Regions from separate parts of the Shinella sp. GW821-FHT10F02 genome, predicted to be linked through region 1. Evidence: predicted binding sites of a transcription regulator. Region 1 holds the regulator's gene; each other region holds the start of a gene.
What was found. Region 1 encodes LexA, which represses DNA repair genes until DNA is damaged. Its sites were predicted from a motif close to TGTTCNNNNTGTGTTCNG; they were not measured.
Positions count from the first base shown of each region.

Region 1 (4,208 bases):
TGGATCATGATCTGCGTCATGCTTGTGGCCGTGCTCTTCGGGCGATCGGCCATCAGCCTGCGCAATGTCGCGCTCTCGGCGATCCTCATCCTGCTGGTGACACCATCCGCCGTCACCAATCCCGGCTTCCAGATGTCCTATGCGGCAACGCTCGGGCTTGTCGCGGGCTACGCGGCCTGGCGCGAGCGGCCGATGCGGCGGGAAAGCCGGGGAGGGCCGTTGCAACTGTTCGGCGGTTCGCTCGGCCGTTTCTTCGGCGGGCTCATGCTCTCCTCGCTGATCGGTGGTTTTTCCACGCTGATCTATTCCATCGGCCACTTTCACCGCATTCCCGCCTATGGCCTCGCCGGCAATCTTCTGGCGATGCCGGTGATCAGCACGATCGTCATGCCCTTCGGCCTCATCGCCGTGCTGCTGATGCCGTTCGGCCTCGACGCCATTCCCTTCGCGATCATGGGCAAGGGCATCGAATGGATGATCGCGCTTTCGACCTGGGTCGCGAGCTGGAAAGGCGAAATCGTCACCGGTCAGATTCCGCAGTCCGCCTTCCTGCTGGTCGGCCTCGGCGGCGGCCTGGCCTGCATTTTGCGCACCCGGCTGCGCCATGCCGGCACGCTGCTCGTCGCGCTTGGCATCATCATCGCCTGCTGGCCGGACGAACGCCGTGCGCCGGAAGTGCTGGTCTCGGAAGACGGCCGCCTCGTGGCGATCCGGCGCGGCGACACCGTTGCGACCAACCGCGCAAGGCCGCCGGATTTCATTTATGCGCAATGGCGGCGCGCGCTACGGCTCGGCGATCTCGTCAAGCCGGAGATGCGCAAGAGCGAAGGCCTGACGGTAGAAGATGCCGCCGCACCCGCTGAAGGAACTGAAAAGCAGAGGAAACCGCGCCACAAGGCGGATCGGCAGAGGGCGAAGGCCGCCATGGTATCCGCCCTGGAGGCGGCGGGAAAGGGTACGGGCTTCATCTGCGAAACAAAGGCATTCTGCGCCGCGGTTTCGCCGAGCGGCTGGCGGATCGTCACGCTGGAAGACCTCGCCTTCCTCGGAACCGCCTGCGATGCCGCCGACCTCGTCGTCGTGTCCCAGGCCCTGCGGCTGGAAACATGCCGCTCCGGTGCCCGGCTGATGACGGCTCGCCATCTGCGGCGTACTGGCGCCCTGGAAATCCAGCCCGGCGCCGAAAAGGCCGCTCCACCGCTTTCCGAAGCCGAGATCACATCCGCCGTCGAAACCCTCGACCGGCCCTGGTCCCGCCACCGCACCTATGATTGGCGCAGCGGCACCTTCGAGGCCGAGACGGCGCTCAATGATAGCGGCGAATGAGGCCGACGAGCTTGCCTTGAATCTTCACGCGGTCCGGGCCGAAGATGCGGGTCTCGTAGGCCGGGTTTGCGGCTTCGAGCGCGATGGAGGCGCCCTTGCGGCGGAAGCGCTTCAGCGTCGCCTCCTCGTCGTCGACGAGCGCCACGATGATCTCGCCCGGATTGGCGGTGGTGGCGTTGCGGATGATCACCGTGTCGCCGTCGAGGATGCCGGCCTCGATCATCGAGTCGCCCTTGACCTCCAGGGCATAATGATCGCCGTTGCCGACCATCTCGGCCGGTACCATGATTTCATGGGTGTTGTTCTGGATGGCGGAGATCGGCACGCCGGCGGCGATGCGTCCCATGACCGGTACCGAGACCGAAGACGACATGTCCGCCTGCGGCGTGCGCTGCACGGGGGCGGCCGGCACCGGCTGCTTGCCGCGGCTGCCCTCAATGACGGCCGGCGAAAAACCACGACGCGGCTGGAGGCTTGGCGAATAGGCTTCGGGAAGCTTGATCACTTCCAGCGCCCGCGCCCGGTTGGGCAGGCGGCGAATGAAGCCGCGCTCTTCCAGCGCGGTGATGAGGCGGTGGATGCCGGACTTGGACGCGAGATCGAGCGCATCCTTCATCTCGTCGAAGGAGGGAGGAATACCGGACTCCTTCATCCGTTCATGAATGAACAGGAGAAGTTCCTGTTGTTTCCGCGTGAGCATGGCCCCTCCACCGAGAATCTTGAAACAATCCAGAATCGTGAAACAAATCCAGAACAGACACTATCTGTTCCATATGTGTTCCGCAAGGCCTTGGAAATAATAATATTGTTCAGGCGGAGGGTTCGCGCAGGAGGAGTACTTCGCAGGGATCGCCTTCGGGCACGGCCGGGGCGTGCGGCGGGCGGATGAGCAGGCCTTCCGATTCGGCGAAGACCTTCATCATCGAGGAATCCTGCTTGCCGAAGGGTGTCACGTACAGGTCGCCGGCCGGTCCCCGGACGATGCGGGCGCGGACATAGTCCTGCCGCTGGTCGTTTTCCTTGAGCGGCACGGCGGCGATGGCCGGGTGCCGGCGGTTTTTTGCGGGCAGGCGGGCGAGGCGGCGCACCAACGGCTCCAGGAAGAGCAGCGAGCAGACGAGGCTGGAGACCGGGTTGCCGGGGAGGCCCAGCACCTGGATATCTCCCAGCCGGCCGACCATCAGCGGTTTCCCCGGGCGCATGGCGATGCGCCAGAAATCGAGCTCCATGCCGGCCTCGCCGAGCACCGGCTGCACGAGGTCGAAATCGCCGACGGAGGCGCCGCCGAGCGTCACGAGCACGTCGATATCAAGCGCCAGCGCGTTGCGCACGGCCTCCAGGATCGCCTGCTTGTCGTCGCCGACGATGCCGAGGTCGATCACCTCCGCGCCGGCCACCCGCGCGAGCGCCGAGACGCCGTAGGTGTTGGAGGCGATGATCTGGCTGGCGCCGGGCGGCGTTCCGGGCGGGACGAGCTCGTCGCCGGTCGCAAGCACCGCGATGCGGGGGCGGGCGTAGACGACAAGTGTCGAGTGGTTCATCGCGGCGGCGACGGTCAGGCGGCCGGCGTCGAGCACCGCCCCGGCCTTCAGCACGGTCTCGCCTTCGGAAAAATCCTGCCCGCGCGGGCGCACATGCCGGCCTTTCGGCGTGAGGAAGGTCGTGCGGATACGGCCGTCACCCAGCTTTTCCGCGTCTTCCTGAAGAAGCACGGTATCGGCGAAGGAGGGCAAGGGCGCGCCGGTGAAAATGCGCACGGCCTCGCCGGGGCCAGCGGAGCCTTCGAAAGCATGGCCGGCGGAGGAGAGGCCGACGACCTTGAGGACGGCGCCGAGTGTCGCGATGTCCGCATGGCGGACGGCGTAGCCGTCCATGGCGGAATTGGTGAAGGGCGGCTGGGTCAGGCGCGCGGCGATGTCTTCGGCGAGAACGCGGCCTTGCGCGTCATGCAGGGAAACCGTCTCCGTCCGCTGTGTCGGCTTGGCCCGGGAAAGCAGGCGGTCGAGGGCGTCGGCGACGGGCAGGAGCGACATCAGGCGTTTGCCCGCTTGTAATCGCCGGAGCGGCCGCCGGATTTTTCGACGAGCCGGATGCCGCCGATCTCCATTTCGCGGTCGGCGGCTTTCGCCATGTCGTAGATGGTGAGGCAGGCGACGCTGACGGCGGTGAGCGCCTCCATTTCCACGCCGGTGCGGCCGGTGAGCTTCGCCATGGCCTCGACGCGCAGGCCGGGCAGCGCGCGGTCTTCGCGGATTTCGACGGCGACCTTGGTCAGCATCAGCGGGTGGCAGAGCGGAATGAGGCTCGACGTCTGCTTGGCGGCCATGATGCCGGCAAGGCGGGCCGTGCCGATCACGTCGCCCTTCTTGGCGTCGCCCTTGAGGATCAGGTCGAGCGTCGCAGGCGCCATGCGGATGAAACCTTCGGCAACGGCGATACGCACCGTTTCCGCCTTGTCGCCGACATCCACCATGTTGGCTTCGCCGGAGGCATCGATATGGGTCAGCATGGCGGCCTTTTCGGCCATCATTCGGCCGCCAGCATGCCGGCGGAGCCGGTCAGCAATTCGCGGGTGGCGGCGGCCACGTCGTCCTTGCGCATCAGGCTCTCGCCGACGAGGAAGGTGGAGATGCCCACCTCGGCGAGGCGTTCACAATCCGCATGGGTGAAGATGCCGCTTTCGCCGACGAGCAGGCGGTCGTCGGGCACCATGCCGGCGAGCTTTTCCGACACCGCGAGGTCGACCTCGAAGGTGCGCAGGTTGCGGTTGTTGATGCCGACGAGCTTGGATTTCAGCCTGAGCGCCCGTTCCATTTCCGGCTCGTCATGCACTTCGATCAGCACGTCCATGCCGAGCGCAAAGGCGGCGTCCTCCAGCATCT
Region 1 covers NZ_JBXASL010000003.1:600,412-604,619, forward strand. The annotation lists gene AC1RWL_RS12660 (ComEC/Rec2 family competence protein) at 1-1,326, shown strand, start outside; gene lexA (transcriptional repressor LexA) at 1,307-2,026, opposite strand; gene AC1RWL_RS12670 (molybdopterin molybdotransferase MoeA) at 2,136-3,359, opposite strand; gene moaC (cyclic pyranopterin monophosphate synthase MoaC) at 3,359-3,853, opposite strand; gene trpC (indole-3-glycerol phosphate synthase TrpC) at 3,853-4,208, opposite strand, start outside.

Region 2 (4,208 bases), on a different contig from region 1:
AGCGGCGGTCACGGATGATCGGTTTCGGATCGGCGGTGGTGCCGGAGGTGAAGACGATGAGGAACGGATCCTCGTCGCGGCCTTCCGGCAGCGGTGGGGCGTCGAAGGCAGCACTCTCCGCGAGGACGAGGGTCGCACCGCTTCGTGGATTGTGGGCGAGAAGCTCAGCCCCTTCGGCGATGACGATGAGATCGGGGTCGAGTTTTTCGAGGAGCCGCCGGCGCACTGCTTCCGGTAAATGCGGATCGATCAGCGCGGCGCAGGTGTTTCCGGCCGTGGCGGCCGCGAAGGCGGCGGGGAAAAGGGCGTGGTTGCCGGTAACGAGAGCGACCAGCCGGTTTTCCGGGCCGATGGCGCTTCGGCCCGTTGGGGCGAGGCCCGCGAAGGTCGCATGCAGGTGCCGTGCGGTGGCGACGAGCGTCGCGTAGGACAGAACCCGGTCCTCCAGGTGGAAGGCCGGGTTTTCCGGATGTTGCGCGGCGTGTCGTTCGAGGGCACCGGCCAGCGGCATCGGCTCAGGCGCGCTGCGGAAGCAGCGGATAACCGGCGAGCACCGCGCGGCCGGCGAGCATGGCGACGAAGGCCTTGATGAGATCGCCCGGCACGAAGACGAGGCCGGCGAGCGCCGTCTCGAAGAAGGCCTTGCCGCTCATATAGGCGAGCCACGGAACGCCGAAGAGATAGACGATCGCGATGCCGCCGACGACGGCGGCGGCCAGGAAGGCGAGGAACTGCGTGAGCTCGCCCTGTTCTTCCTTGACGAAGCGCTCGGCGATCAGGCCGCAGACGAAGGCGCCGAAGACCCAGCCGACGAGATAGCCGGCGGTGGGGCCTGCGAAGACCGCAAGGCCACCGCGACCGCCGGAGAGAACCGGCAGGCCGATCGCCACCAGCAGCAGCACGAGCAGCACTGCGGCGGCACCGCGCTTGGCGCCGAGAATGCAGCCGGCCAGCATGACGCCGAGCGACTGCGCGGTGATCGGCACCGGAATGAAGCCGAGGGTGATCGGCGGGAGCAGGCCCAGCACCACGATGATCGCGGCGAAGAGGGCGACGAGGACGATGTCTCTGGTGGTCATGTCAGCTTTCCCGAATGGACATAAATGGGTTAGTGCCGCCGAAATCCGCGCGCGTCAATCGCCATGGCGATGGTATCCGCATCCTTCAGCGTCAGGATGATCAACGGCACGAGGGTGGTGAGCGGCCGCACCGGCAGGCCGCGCGCCTTGTGGGCGTCGGCGATTTCGCCGTAGCGGGCAAAGATTTCCGGCACAAAGCGGATGACGAGGCCGACCGCCAGGCTGACATCCGCCGCCCTCACGAAACCGAATCGTTCCAACGGCGTGAGCAGCCGGGTGATCTCGTCCATAAAGGCGGAAATGCCGGTCGTCGCGGTGACGGCGGCGGCGAGCAGAACCAGCGTGGAGAGGCGGCAGAAGACGGCGAGCGCCTCGTGCAGCGAGTGGAAAAGATAGTTCGCACCCGCGACGAGGAGAACCGTGAAGAGCACGAAGCGCACGCGCCGGAACGCTTCGCCGGGGCCGATCCCGGTCGAGAGGTAGAGCGCCGCCGAAAACACCAGCGCCGGGACGAGAAGCCGCAGGTCAGCAGTAAGGAAGAGCCCGATCGCCGCCACGAAAAGCGCGATCAGCTTGCCGCGCACCGGCATGCGGTGAAGGAGCGAATCGCCTTCGATGTCGAGCCCGTTCAGCACGCGGCGATCTCCCGGTAGGTACGGATCGCCTCTTCCGGCCGGCTATCGGCCGCAAGCCGGCCCTCATGGAACACCAGCACGCGGTCGAAACTTTCGATCAGCGCAAGGTCGTGCGTGATGACGAGCACCTGTTCCGGCAGGCCGGCGATGGTGCGCTCGATCAGCGCGCGGTTTTTCAGGTCGAGCTGGTTGGTCGGCTCGTCGAGGATGAGCAGGTCCGGACCGGTGACGAGCACGCTGGCAATCGCGCCGAGCTGCGTCTCGCCGCCGGAAAGCTCATGCACGCGGCGGCGTGCGAGGTGCGAAATGCCGAATCGCGCCAGCACGGCCTCCGTCTTTTCCGCGATCTCCGCCTTGCCGAGCTTGCGGTTCTTCAGGCCGAAGGCGATGTCCTCGGCGAGGATCGGCAGGATCATCTGGTGCTGCGGGTTCTGGAAGATGAAGCCGGTTTTTCCGCGCGCGGCCACCTCGTCCGCCACCGTATCCAGCCCGCCGACCATCACGGTGCCGGCGGTCGGCTTGACGAGGCCGTTGATCATCCGCGCCATGGTCGTCTTGCCGGAGCCGTTGAGGCCGACGACGCCGATGCGGCGTTCGGTGAGCGTGAGTGTCAGCGGGTGGAGCGCCACGCGTCCGGCATAGGTCACCGTGGCGGCGGAGAAGACGATATCCAAGAGCGGGATCCCGGTTCGCGGATGGTGAGGGAGCTATAAGCAATTCGGGGAAAAGCGCAAACGCCTCGTGCGTTGCGGCATGACGAAAACAGTAGAACAAACCAAGAATATATGCCTATCATCCCGCCATGACGATTCTCCTTTCCAATGCCGAGGCCCGGCGCATCTTCCTCGCCCGGCAGGGTCTCAGCGCTTCCCCCGGCCGCCAGCTCGGCAAGGCGGGGCTGCTGCAGCTCATCCACGATATCGGCTTCGTGCAGGTGGACAGCATCGCCACCGTCGAGCGGGCGCATCACCAGATCCTGTTCTCGCGCAACCAGACCTACCGGCGCGAGCATCTCGCCGAGCTGCTGGAGAAGGATGGCGAGCTTTTCGAGCACTGGACGCACGACGCCTCGATCATCCCGAGCGCCTTCTTCCGCTACTGGAAGCACCGTTTCCGCCGCAAGGAAGCCTCCATCCTGGAAAACTGGCGCAAATGGCAGGGCGAGGGCTTCGACAGGGCTTTCGAGGAGACGTACGAGCGCATCGCCGCCAGCGGGCCGGTGCTGTCGCGCGAATTGAAGGTGGACGATCACAAGTCCGGCGGCTGGTGGAACTGGCATCCCAACAAGACGGCGCTGGAATATCTCTGGCACACCGGCAAGCTGGCGATTGCCCGGCGGGAGAACTTCCAGAAGGTCTACGACCTCGCCGAGCGCGTGCTGCCGCCGCATCACCACGAACCGGCCGTCGAACACGACGCCTTCGTCGACTGGGCCTGCCGCAGCGCGCTCACACGGCTGGGCTTCGCCACCCACGGCGAGATTGCCGCCTTCTGGGCGCTGATCACGCCGGAAGAGGCGAAAACCTGGGTGGAAACGCATCGCGACGAACTCCGGCCCGTCTCGATCGAAACGATGGACGGCGGCAAGCCGCGTGCCTCGCATGCCTTTGCCGATTTCCCGGAAAACCTCGGCGACATCCCCGAGCCACCGGCGCGCCTGCGCGTGCTATCGCCCTTCGATCCGCTGATCCGCGATCGCAACCGTACTGAACGTCTGTTCGGCTATTTCTATCGCATCGAGATCTTCGTGCCGGAGCCGAAGCGGCAATATGGCTATTACGTCTTCCCGCTGCTCGAAGGCGACCGCCTCGTCGGCCGCATCGACATGAAGGCCGACCGCAAGGCCGGCACGCTCGACGTCAAGCGGCTCTGGTGGGAACCGAAGGTGCGGCCATCGGCGGGCCGACTGGAGAAGCTGGACGCTGAACTAACGCGGCTCGCAAAATTTTCGGGCGTGGAAACGGTGCGCTATCTTGATGGGTGGAGAGGTGAAGCTTAGCGCCTTTTCCCGAAGGCGCCAGCCGGAACGGCGCGGTTGAAGGACGGTGCGGCCGACTGCGTGCGCGGCACCACTGCCAGGTTCGGCTTCTGCTGGAAGGATGGCTCCGGTGCGCTGACGACAAAGCGCCGATCGTCGAAATCGTCCTCGGTTTGCTTGCGGCCCCGCGGCGCGAAAATGGCGCGGCGCAGGCCCGAGAAGCGCAGCAGGGCGAAGACGGCGGCGACAAGCGCTGCGATGATCCAGACGAAGCCCACCATCAGCTGGCCGCCGGCCCCGCGCGTGGGAGCGTCCGCCTCCGTCAGTCCCACCATGGGCAATACGAGCTGCTTGACCTTCGCCTGGTCGAGCCTGACATAGCTGGACTTGCCCTTGAAGTAGCCGACCCATTCTCCGCCGCCGAACGTGTCGAACTTGTAGCCGAGATCGTAGAAGCCCTTGTCCTTGAACCTGAACGTCGCGACATTCGGCAGTTCCTTGACGAAGACGACGGAT
Region 2 covers NZ_JBXASL010000008.1:140,027-144,234, reverse strand. The annotation lists gene AC1RWL_RS24130 (class I adenylate-forming enzyme family protein) at 1-511, opposite strand, end outside; gene AC1RWL_RS24125 (biotin transporter BioY) at 516-1,079, opposite strand; gene AC1RWL_RS24120 (energy-coupling factor transporter transmembrane component T family protein) at 1,109-1,714, opposite strand; gene AC1RWL_RS24115 (energy-coupling factor ABC transporter ATP-binding protein) at 1,708-2,388, opposite strand; gene AC1RWL_RS24110 (winged helix-turn-helix domain-containing protein) at 2,517-3,713, shown strand; gene AC1RWL_RS24105 (hypothetical protein) at 3,710-4,208, opposite strand, start outside.
Region 2: AC1RWL_RS24115 (energy-coupling factor ABC transporter ATP-binding protein) is a predicted target of LexA. The motif match lies at 2,481-2,498, and genes of this name have one in related genera.

Region 3 (4,208 bases), on a different contig from region 1:
CAGATTCGGAATGGATCGCTTGGTTCATAATCGTGCAGTCGATCGATCTGCAGGAGGCCGACGACCTTTTCGAGGTCATCTCCGAACATTACAACAATTTTGTTCGGGATAGCCGCTTCCGCCAGTCTACGAACCCTTCGCTCCACCTAAACTGCCGAAGTCCAAGCGCATCAGCCATAAGATGAAGGATCCGGATTTCTGGACGCCGGAACGCAAGGAAGCGCCGCGCAGGAACGAGAAATGACTCGTGACCTGGAGCTCGGCATATCTCATCCGAACACCCCATGCAGGAACCAAAAGTGCGATCCGGTTTCGGGGTCGATGCCATCGCCGGCGCGAAAGACCCAGTAGCGCTCGCCCTGCTCGTCCTCGACGACGAAGTAATCGCGCACGGCATGGAACTCGCGCGGCCGAAGCCACCATTCGCCGAAGATGCGCTCCGGTCCGTCGGCGCGCACGACCTTCCGACGCTTGCCGTGCCAGGTGAAGACCGCTGGCGGCTGGTCCGGCAAAAGGGCGATGACCTCGATACGTTCGGGGTTTGCAAACAACCGTGGCGGTCGCGGCCACTTGTTGGCCCAGGTCTGCCCGGTGGCAGGCGCCGTCGGCGAAATCCTCCTGACGGAACGCTCCGGCACGTCGGAAGCGACGGGCGTAACCCGGAAAAGCCGGTGGCCGCGGTTGCCGAGGATGTCGACGAGCGGCGTGATGTCGGCGACCTCCTCTTCAATGAGGGAAGACGCCACCTGCCGCTCCTCAAGTGGCTCGGCAAAGACAGCGACCAGAACCATCTTTTCGATACCAAAGCCCGGTTCGATGGTTTGGATACGGTCGCAGAGCAGTTTCGAAAGACGCGCCGGATCGCGGACCGGCTTTGCCAGGCCGGCGCGAAGATACTGGCGGGTGTTGTCCACGCGATGGATGATGAGGTCGCAGCGTCGCGCGCCAAGGCCGTTTTCCGCCAGCCGAGCCGACAGTTGCCCAACCAGTCGGCGGACATATCTCGCGATGGTGTCGGGCGCCCCGATGGGCTCGGCGAAACTTTTCGAAGCCTCGACAAGCTCCGGGATGCGGATCGGTTCGATCGGCTCGGCGACCCGGCCAAACATCTGGTCGAGCCGACGGGCAGGTTCCGGCCCGAACCGTAACGTCAGGGGCGCCCGCGGCATGGCGGAGAGCTTGCCGATCGTGTCGATCCCGAGGACCCGCAAACCCTGGATAATCTCCGATGATAGCCGCAAGGCCACAAGCGGCAGATCGATCACCGTCCTCATGACGTGACCAACCGGAACAACCGTCGTCTGCGCGGCCAGCAGCCGGGCGAGCGCGTGCGTTGCACCCCATGTCTCCGCAACGGCCGCCCGCGCCGTCAACCCATGGGCGTGCAGCCTGTTGACGAGACCGGAAACGAGAAGCTCCTCACCGCCCTGGAGATGGTCGGCCCCTTCGGTATCCATCACCAGGCCATCGCTGCCATCGACGGCGACGATGGGGCTGTATTGTCGGAGCGCCCATAGAGCCAGCTTTTCGAGCACGGCTGCGTCCTCGGCCGGCGCCGCGTCGACCATCAGGAGATCGGCAACCATCGCTTGCGCCTTGCTGGCCGGCATCCCCACCCGCAAACCAAGTTTGAGAGCGATCGGATCTGCGGCGGATATCCAGCGCTTTGAGCCGCTGCGCGCTATCACGACAAGCGGCTTGTCAGCCGGCAAGGGCTCCGAAGCGTGCCGTCTGATCCGATCGATCGGCAGAAGTGGGAAGTAGACAGATACGACCCTTGGCATCGGGAGCTCCAATTTCAAACTCGGCGCACTCACCCGCCTTTACACGCATCAATTCCGCCAGCCACCGGGACCTCCCAACGCCCGCTGCTGGCAATCTTTCTGACGGCAGGGTGCTGATGCGCCACCGCGTCGTCGAAGCCGTCGGCTGCCCATAGTCCGAGGCCTCGTTCTGCCTTCGCCATCGTCTCAGCACGATGCCCATGCATCCGCTCTTCTCTGCCGCCAGTTGCAGCCGCCGCGAGGCATTCATCGGCAGGCGGACAAGTTCGGCGACCACAGCCGATAAACCGCCAAAGGACAGCCCCTCCTCGACCGCCGACAGGACGCCTTCATCCCGATCGCTTTCGCAGAACACCACGCGATCCGGATGCAGCCCGGCTTGCGAGACCGCGGGGAAAAACAGGTCGCGGCGCGTCATGCACCACAGCACCCTGCCCTTGGTTCGCGCAGCAATCCCCGCCACGAAGAGTGCAGCCGCAGCGCCATCGACCGTGCCGCCTCCGCCGCCGGCAATCTCATGAAGCGCCCCGAAGGCCAGCCCGCCACCTGGAAGGGCCTGGTCCATCTCTGGAACAGCGAATGGCAGGACGGATCTTGCGCGCGCTTGCCCGCCTTCGAGCTGGCCGATACGCTCTCGAAGCTCGGCAAGCACAGGGTTGAGGGCACGGTTCGACACGACGGAATTGACGCTCCTTCAGGGGTTTCCAGCCGTTATTTAAGCTGATATGTTCCTTTTTTGTTCCTAATGCCGTTGCAAGTCAATCCACTCGAAACGGCGTTGCCGGCCATGAAGGCTGCCTTTGACAAGTCGATTTTGTGGATTCCACAAGGCCGATCAAAGGGATGGGGAAAAGGAACGGCACAGGAATTTTTTCTTAGGAAAATTTAGGGCAGATGACGGCAGCCTATCTCGAAAAACTCAACGACCGGCAGCGCGAGGCGGTCGAGCATGGCATTGGCCAGCCGGACGGCGCGATCGGCGGCCCGCTGCTTATCATCGCGGGTGCGGGCTCGGGCAAGACGAATACCCTTGCCCATCGCGTGGGCCATCTCATCGTCAATGGTGCCGATCCGCGCCGCATCCTGGTGATGACCTTTTCTCGCCGGGCCGCTTCCGAGATGGGGCGCCGCGTCCAGCGCATCTGCCGGCAGGTGTTCGGAGACAATGCTGCGGTCATGACGGACGCCATGGCCTGGGCCGGCACCTTCCATGGTATCGGCGCACGGCTGCTGAGGATGTATGCCGAACAGATCGGCCTCAACGTCGATTTCACGATCCATGATCGCGAGGACAGCGCCGATCTGATGAATCTCGTTCGCCATGAGCTTGGTTTCTCGAAGACGGAAAGCCGCTTTCCGACCAAGGGAACGTGCCTTGCGATCTACTCGCGCGTCGTCAACTCCGAGAGTTCGATCAACGAGGTCCTGAAGGCATCCTACACCTACGTGCTGGGCTGGGAGGAGCAGTTGAAACAGCTCTTCGCCGCCTATGTCGAGGCCAAGCAAGCGCAGAACGTGCTCGATTACGATGACCTGCTGCTTTACTGGGCGCAGGTCATGTCCGACCCGGACCTGGCCGACGATATCGGCAACCGTTTCGACCATGTTCTTGTCGACGAATATCAGGACACCAACCGCCTGCAGGCTTCCATTCTTCTGGGGCTGAAGCCCGGTGGGCGCGGTCTGACAGTGGTCGGCGACGACGCCCAGTCAATCTATTCCTTCCGCGCCGCGACCGTGCGCAACATCCTCGACTTTCCGAACCAGTTCTCGCCAAAGCCGGCCGACGTCATCACGCTCGATCGCAACTATCGCTCGACGCAGCCGATCTTGGCTGCCGCCAACGGCGTCATCGACCTTGCTCGTGAGCGCTTTACGAAGAACCTCTGGACGGATCGGGAATCCGAGCAACGACCTATGCTCGTGACCGTGAAGGACGAGACGGACCAGGCGAACTACATCGTCGAGCAGGTCCTGGCGAACCGCGAGGACGGCATGACGCTGAAGGAACAGGCCGTCCTGTTCCGCGCTTCTGATCACAGCAGCACCCTTGAGGTTGAGTTGACAAGGCGCAATATTCCCTTCGTGAAATTCGGGGGGCTCAAATTCCTAGACAGCGCGCATGTCAAAGACCTGCTTGCTATCCTGCGTTTTGCCCAGAACCCCCGCGATCGGGTAACGGGTTTCCGCCTTCTTAAGCTATTGCCGGGGGTCGGCTCGCAGACGGCAGCGAAAATCCTCGACACGATCAGCCCTGATCCAGAGCCTTTGCTATCACTCGCCGAGATCCCGCCGCCGCCCAAGACAGGCGAGGCCTGGCCCGCCCTCATTGCGCTGCTTTTTGGCCTGAGGAAGGCCGATGGCGGGTGGCCGGGCGAGATTGCGACGGCGCGGTCGTGGTACGAGCCACACCTTGATCGTATC
Region 3 covers NZ_JBXASL010000016.1:22,845-27,052, forward strand. The annotation lists gene AC1RWL_RS31435 (hypothetical protein) at 1-185, shown strand, start outside; gene AC1RWL_RS31440 (Y-family DNA polymerase) at 270-1,784, opposite strand; gene AC1RWL_RS31445 (ImuA family protein) at 1,702-2,460, opposite strand; gene AC1RWL_RS31450 (ATP-dependent helicase) at 2,679-4,208, shown strand, end outside.
Region 3: AC1RWL_RS31445 (ImuA family protein) is a predicted target of LexA. The motif match lies at 2,511-2,528, and genes of this name have one in related genera.

Region 4 (4,208 bases), on a different contig from region 1:
GACGACCGGTACGCCGCGTGTTTCGAGCACTTCCAGCGTCTTCGGAATGTCGAGGATCGCCTTGGCGCCGGCGCACACGACGATGACGCCCGTGCGCGACAGCTCGTCGAGGTCGGCGGAAATGTCGAAGGTCTCTTCCGCCTTGCGGTGCACGCCGCCGATGCCGCCGGTGGCGAAAACCCGGATGCCGGCGCGCGCGGCACCGATCATCGTCGCGGCGACGGTGGTGGCGCCCGTGCGCCGCTCCGCGATCGCGAAGGCGAGGTCGGCGCGTGACAGCTTCATGGCGCCTTCGGTCTTCGCGAGCGTTTCGAGCGTCGCATCGTCGAGGCCGATATGCAGCACGCCATCGATGACGGCGATCGTCGCCGGTACGGCGCCTTCCTCGCGGATGATGCGCTCGACGCTGCGGGCCATGTCCAGGTTGCCCGGATAGGGCATGCCATGGGTGATGATCGTCGATTCGAGCGCGACGATCGGCGCGCCGCGCGCCTTGGCGGCGGCGACTTCTTCCGAATACTGCATCGGCAGGAGGGCGGAGGCGGGTCTGGTCATGCTGGATCCTTGCGGAAATCTGGTCGAATTTTCAGGCGGAATTTTCGGCAAGAAAGTCTCATGCCATCCATTCGGCCCGGGGCACAAGAGAAAGTGCGGCGGCAAGGGCCGCCTGCGACATTTCTTCGGCCACGGCCAGCGGCGAGCGCACGGTGATCGCGGCGGCTGCCGCCCCGTGGCGCAGCGCCTCGCCGAGATCGCGCCCGGCAAGCCAGGCGCTGACGAAACCGGAGGCCAGCGAATCGCCCGCACCGGTAACATCGGCGAGCGCCGGGATTTCCGGTGGCGTGACCAGGACCGCGCGCTTCGCATCGAAGGCGATGACGCCCCGCCCGCCGCGCGTCACCACGCCCGCGGCAAGGCCTGCGGCGCGCAAGGCCTTCGGCCAGTCGGCCGGGTTTTCCGGTGCAGCCCCCGTCAGCGTGCGCGCCTCCGCCTCGTTCATGAACAGGAAGGCGAGGGCGGAGAGGGTTTGTTCGAACCGCACGACCTTGGCCGGCGAGATGGCGATGCCGGCGATCGGCACGCCGGCGGCCGCCGCGGCCTTCGCCATCGCGCCGAGCGTTTCGGCCGGCAGGTTGGCATCCGTGAGGATCATGCCCGCCGCCGCGACCGCCTCGCGCATGGCCCGCTGCTGCAAGCGCCGCGGCGAGAACAGCCGGTAGAGGTCCATGTCGGCGAGCGCGATGACGAGGTTGCCGTCGCGTTCGATGATCGCGGTATAACTCGGCGTCGCCCGGTCGAGGAAGGTGAAGGGGGTGTCCTCGATGCCCGCCGCCGCTGCGGCCGCCGCGACGATATCGCCGTCCGCATCGCCGCCGCGCGGCGAGACGAGCCGCACCGCATGCCCCAGCCGCGCGAGGTTGCGCGCCGCATTGAAGGCGCCGCCGCCCGCTTCCACGAACCAGCCGCCGGGATTGCTCGCTCCCGGCGTCGTCTCGCCGGCAATGCGTCCGCGCCTGTCCACATGGGCGCCGCCCATCACCAGTATCGTCTTTCCCGTCATCGTCTTCCTTCGCACCCGCCCGATTCGGCCCCGAAGGCCCGGCACCAAGGCGGGTATACCCTTGTTCCTGCGTGGCTTTATCCCACCGAAACGAAAATAGAACACGCCCCCGATTCACAAAAACATTCAAAAGGATAAATGCACCTTGCGAAATGAGAACAAAATGTGTACATAGCTTTCATCGGCGGGTTCGTTGCCTGTCTTGCTTCAATAACCTAAAGGTGGACGGAATGGCACAGAACACTTTGCGGCTCGTAGAGGATAAAGCAGTGGATAAAAGCAAGGCACTCGAGGCGGCACTCTCCCAGATCGAGCGCTCCTTCGGCAAGGGCTCCATCATGAAACTCGGCGGCAAGGACAGCGTCATCGAGATCGAGACGATCCCGACCGGTTCGCTGAGCCTCGACATCGCGCTCGGCGTCGGCGGCCTGCCCAAGGGCCGCATCATCGAGATCTACGGCCCGGAAAGCTCGGGCAAGACGACGCTGGCGCTGCAGACCATTGCGGAAGCCCAGAAGAAGGGCGGCATCTGCGCCTTCGTCGACGCCGAACACGCGCTCGACCCGGTCTATGCCCGCAAGCTTGGCGTCGATCTGGAAAACCTCCTGATTTCGCAGCCCGACACCGGCGAGCAGGCGCTGGAAATCACCGACACGCTGGTGCGCTCCGGCGCAATCGACGTGCTCGTGATCGACTCGGTCGCCGCGCTCACGCCGCGCGCCGAAATCGAAGGCGAGATGGGCGAGAGCCTGCCCGGCCTCCAGGCCCGCCTGATGAGCCAGGCGCTGCGCAAGCTGACAGCGTCGATCTCCAAGTCGAACACGATGGTGATCTTCATCAACCAGATCCGCATGAAGATCGGCGTCGTCTACGGTTCGCCGGAGGTGACGACGGGCGGCAACGCGCTGAAGTTCTACGCCTCCGTCCGCCTCGACATCCGCCGCATCGGCGCGGTCAAGGAGCGTGACGAGGTCATCGGCAACCAGACCCGCGTCAAGGTCGTCAAGAACAAGATGGCGCCGCCCTTCAAGCAGGTCGAGTTCGACATCATGTATGGCGAGGGCGTCTCCAAGACGGGCGAGCTCATCGACCTCGGCGTCAAGGCCGGCATCGTCGAAAAGTCGGGCTCCTGGTTCTCCTATAACAGCCAGCGCCTCGGCCAGGGCCGCGAGAACGCCAAGACGTTCCTGCGCGACAATCCGGATCTTGCCAACGAGATCGAGACGTCACTGCGCCAGAATGCCGGCCTCATCGCCGACCGCTTCCTGGAAAACGGTGGCCCTGATCCGAACGATTCCAGCGACGACGACGCTGCGGCGATGTAATCGCCGCGCAACGCCCGCAAGAATATCGAAAAACCGGCCTCTTCTTCGTGAAGGGCCGGTTTTTTGATGTCTGGACAGGTGCCGAGGCGGGCGATAAAAGCCTTCAGTTCTCGCGCGCGACCAAAGGTTTCCGGCCTTCCGCAAGACAGGCGGCAGGCGCGCAGTTTCGACGGAATTCGTGGGTGGATGGCCTTCACGGACCTTCCGGGCGGGCACTCTGCGGCGTCGCGCGTCGAACAGGACGCGCAAGGACGCCGTAGGATTTTGAATTCGCTGCCTATTTCCCAAATCGGGTGCGGTTTGGGAAATAGGCAGCAGCCGGCGAGGCGGTTGCGCCGTCGTTGCGGGACAATTGGGTGGGTAATGCGCCGGTTTTCAGGTGCAGACGGTGCAGAGATGAAGGACGCGATATGAACGGCGTGAATGAAATCCGGTCGACTTTCCTCGACTATTTCCGAAAGAACGGACACGAGGTCGTGCCGTCCAGCCCGCTCGTGCCGCGCAACGACCCGACGCTGATGTTCACCAATGCCGGCATGGTGCAGTTCAAGAACGTCTTCACCGGCCTGGAATCGCGTCCCTATTCGACGGCGGTCTCCGCGCAGAAATGCGTGCGCGCCGGCGGCAAGCACAACGACCTCGACAATGTCGGTTACACCGCGCGCCACCACACCTTCTTCGAGATGCTCGGCAATTTTTCCTTCGGCGACTATTTCAAGGAGCGCGCGATCGAGCTTGCCTGGAACCTGATCACCAAGGAATTCGGCATCGACAGGAACCGCCTGCTCGTCACCGTCTACCACACCGACGACCAGGCCTTCGGCCTCTGGAAGAAGATCGCCGGCCTTTCCGACGACCGCATCATCCGCATCGCGACCAGCGACAATTTCTGGGCCATGGGCGATACCGGCCCCTGCGGTCCCTGTTCCGAGATTTTCTACGACCATGGCGATCATATCTGGGGCGGCCCGCCCGGCTCGCCGGAAGAGGATGGCGACCGGTTCATCGAGATCTGGAACCTCGTCTTCATGCAGTTCGAGCAGATCACCAAGGAAGAGCGCGTCGACCTGCCGCGCCCGTCGATCGATACCGGCATGGGCCTGGAGCGCGTCGCGGCTCTCCTTCAGGGCAAGCATGACAACTACGACATCGACCTCTTCCGCGCGCTGATCGACGCCTCCGTCGAGGCGACCGGCGTGAAGGCCGAGGGCGAGGCGCGCGCCAGCCACCGCGTCATTGCCGATCACCTGCGCTCCTCCGCCTTCCTGATCGCCGACGGCGTGCTGCCGGCAAAGGACGGCCGCGGCTACGTGCTGCGCCGC
Region 4 covers NZ_JBXASL010000006.1:367,366-371,573, forward strand. The annotation lists gene AC1RWL_RS20570 (pseudouridine-5'-phosphate glycosidase) at 1-555, opposite strand, end outside; gene AC1RWL_RS20575 (carbohydrate kinase family protein) at 614-1,561, opposite strand; gene recA (recombinase RecA) at 1,792-2,886, shown strand; gene alaS (alanine--tRNA ligase) at 3,297-4,208, shown strand, end outside.
Region 4: recA (recombinase RecA) is a predicted target of LexA. The motif match lies at 1,648-1,665, and genes of this name have one in related genera.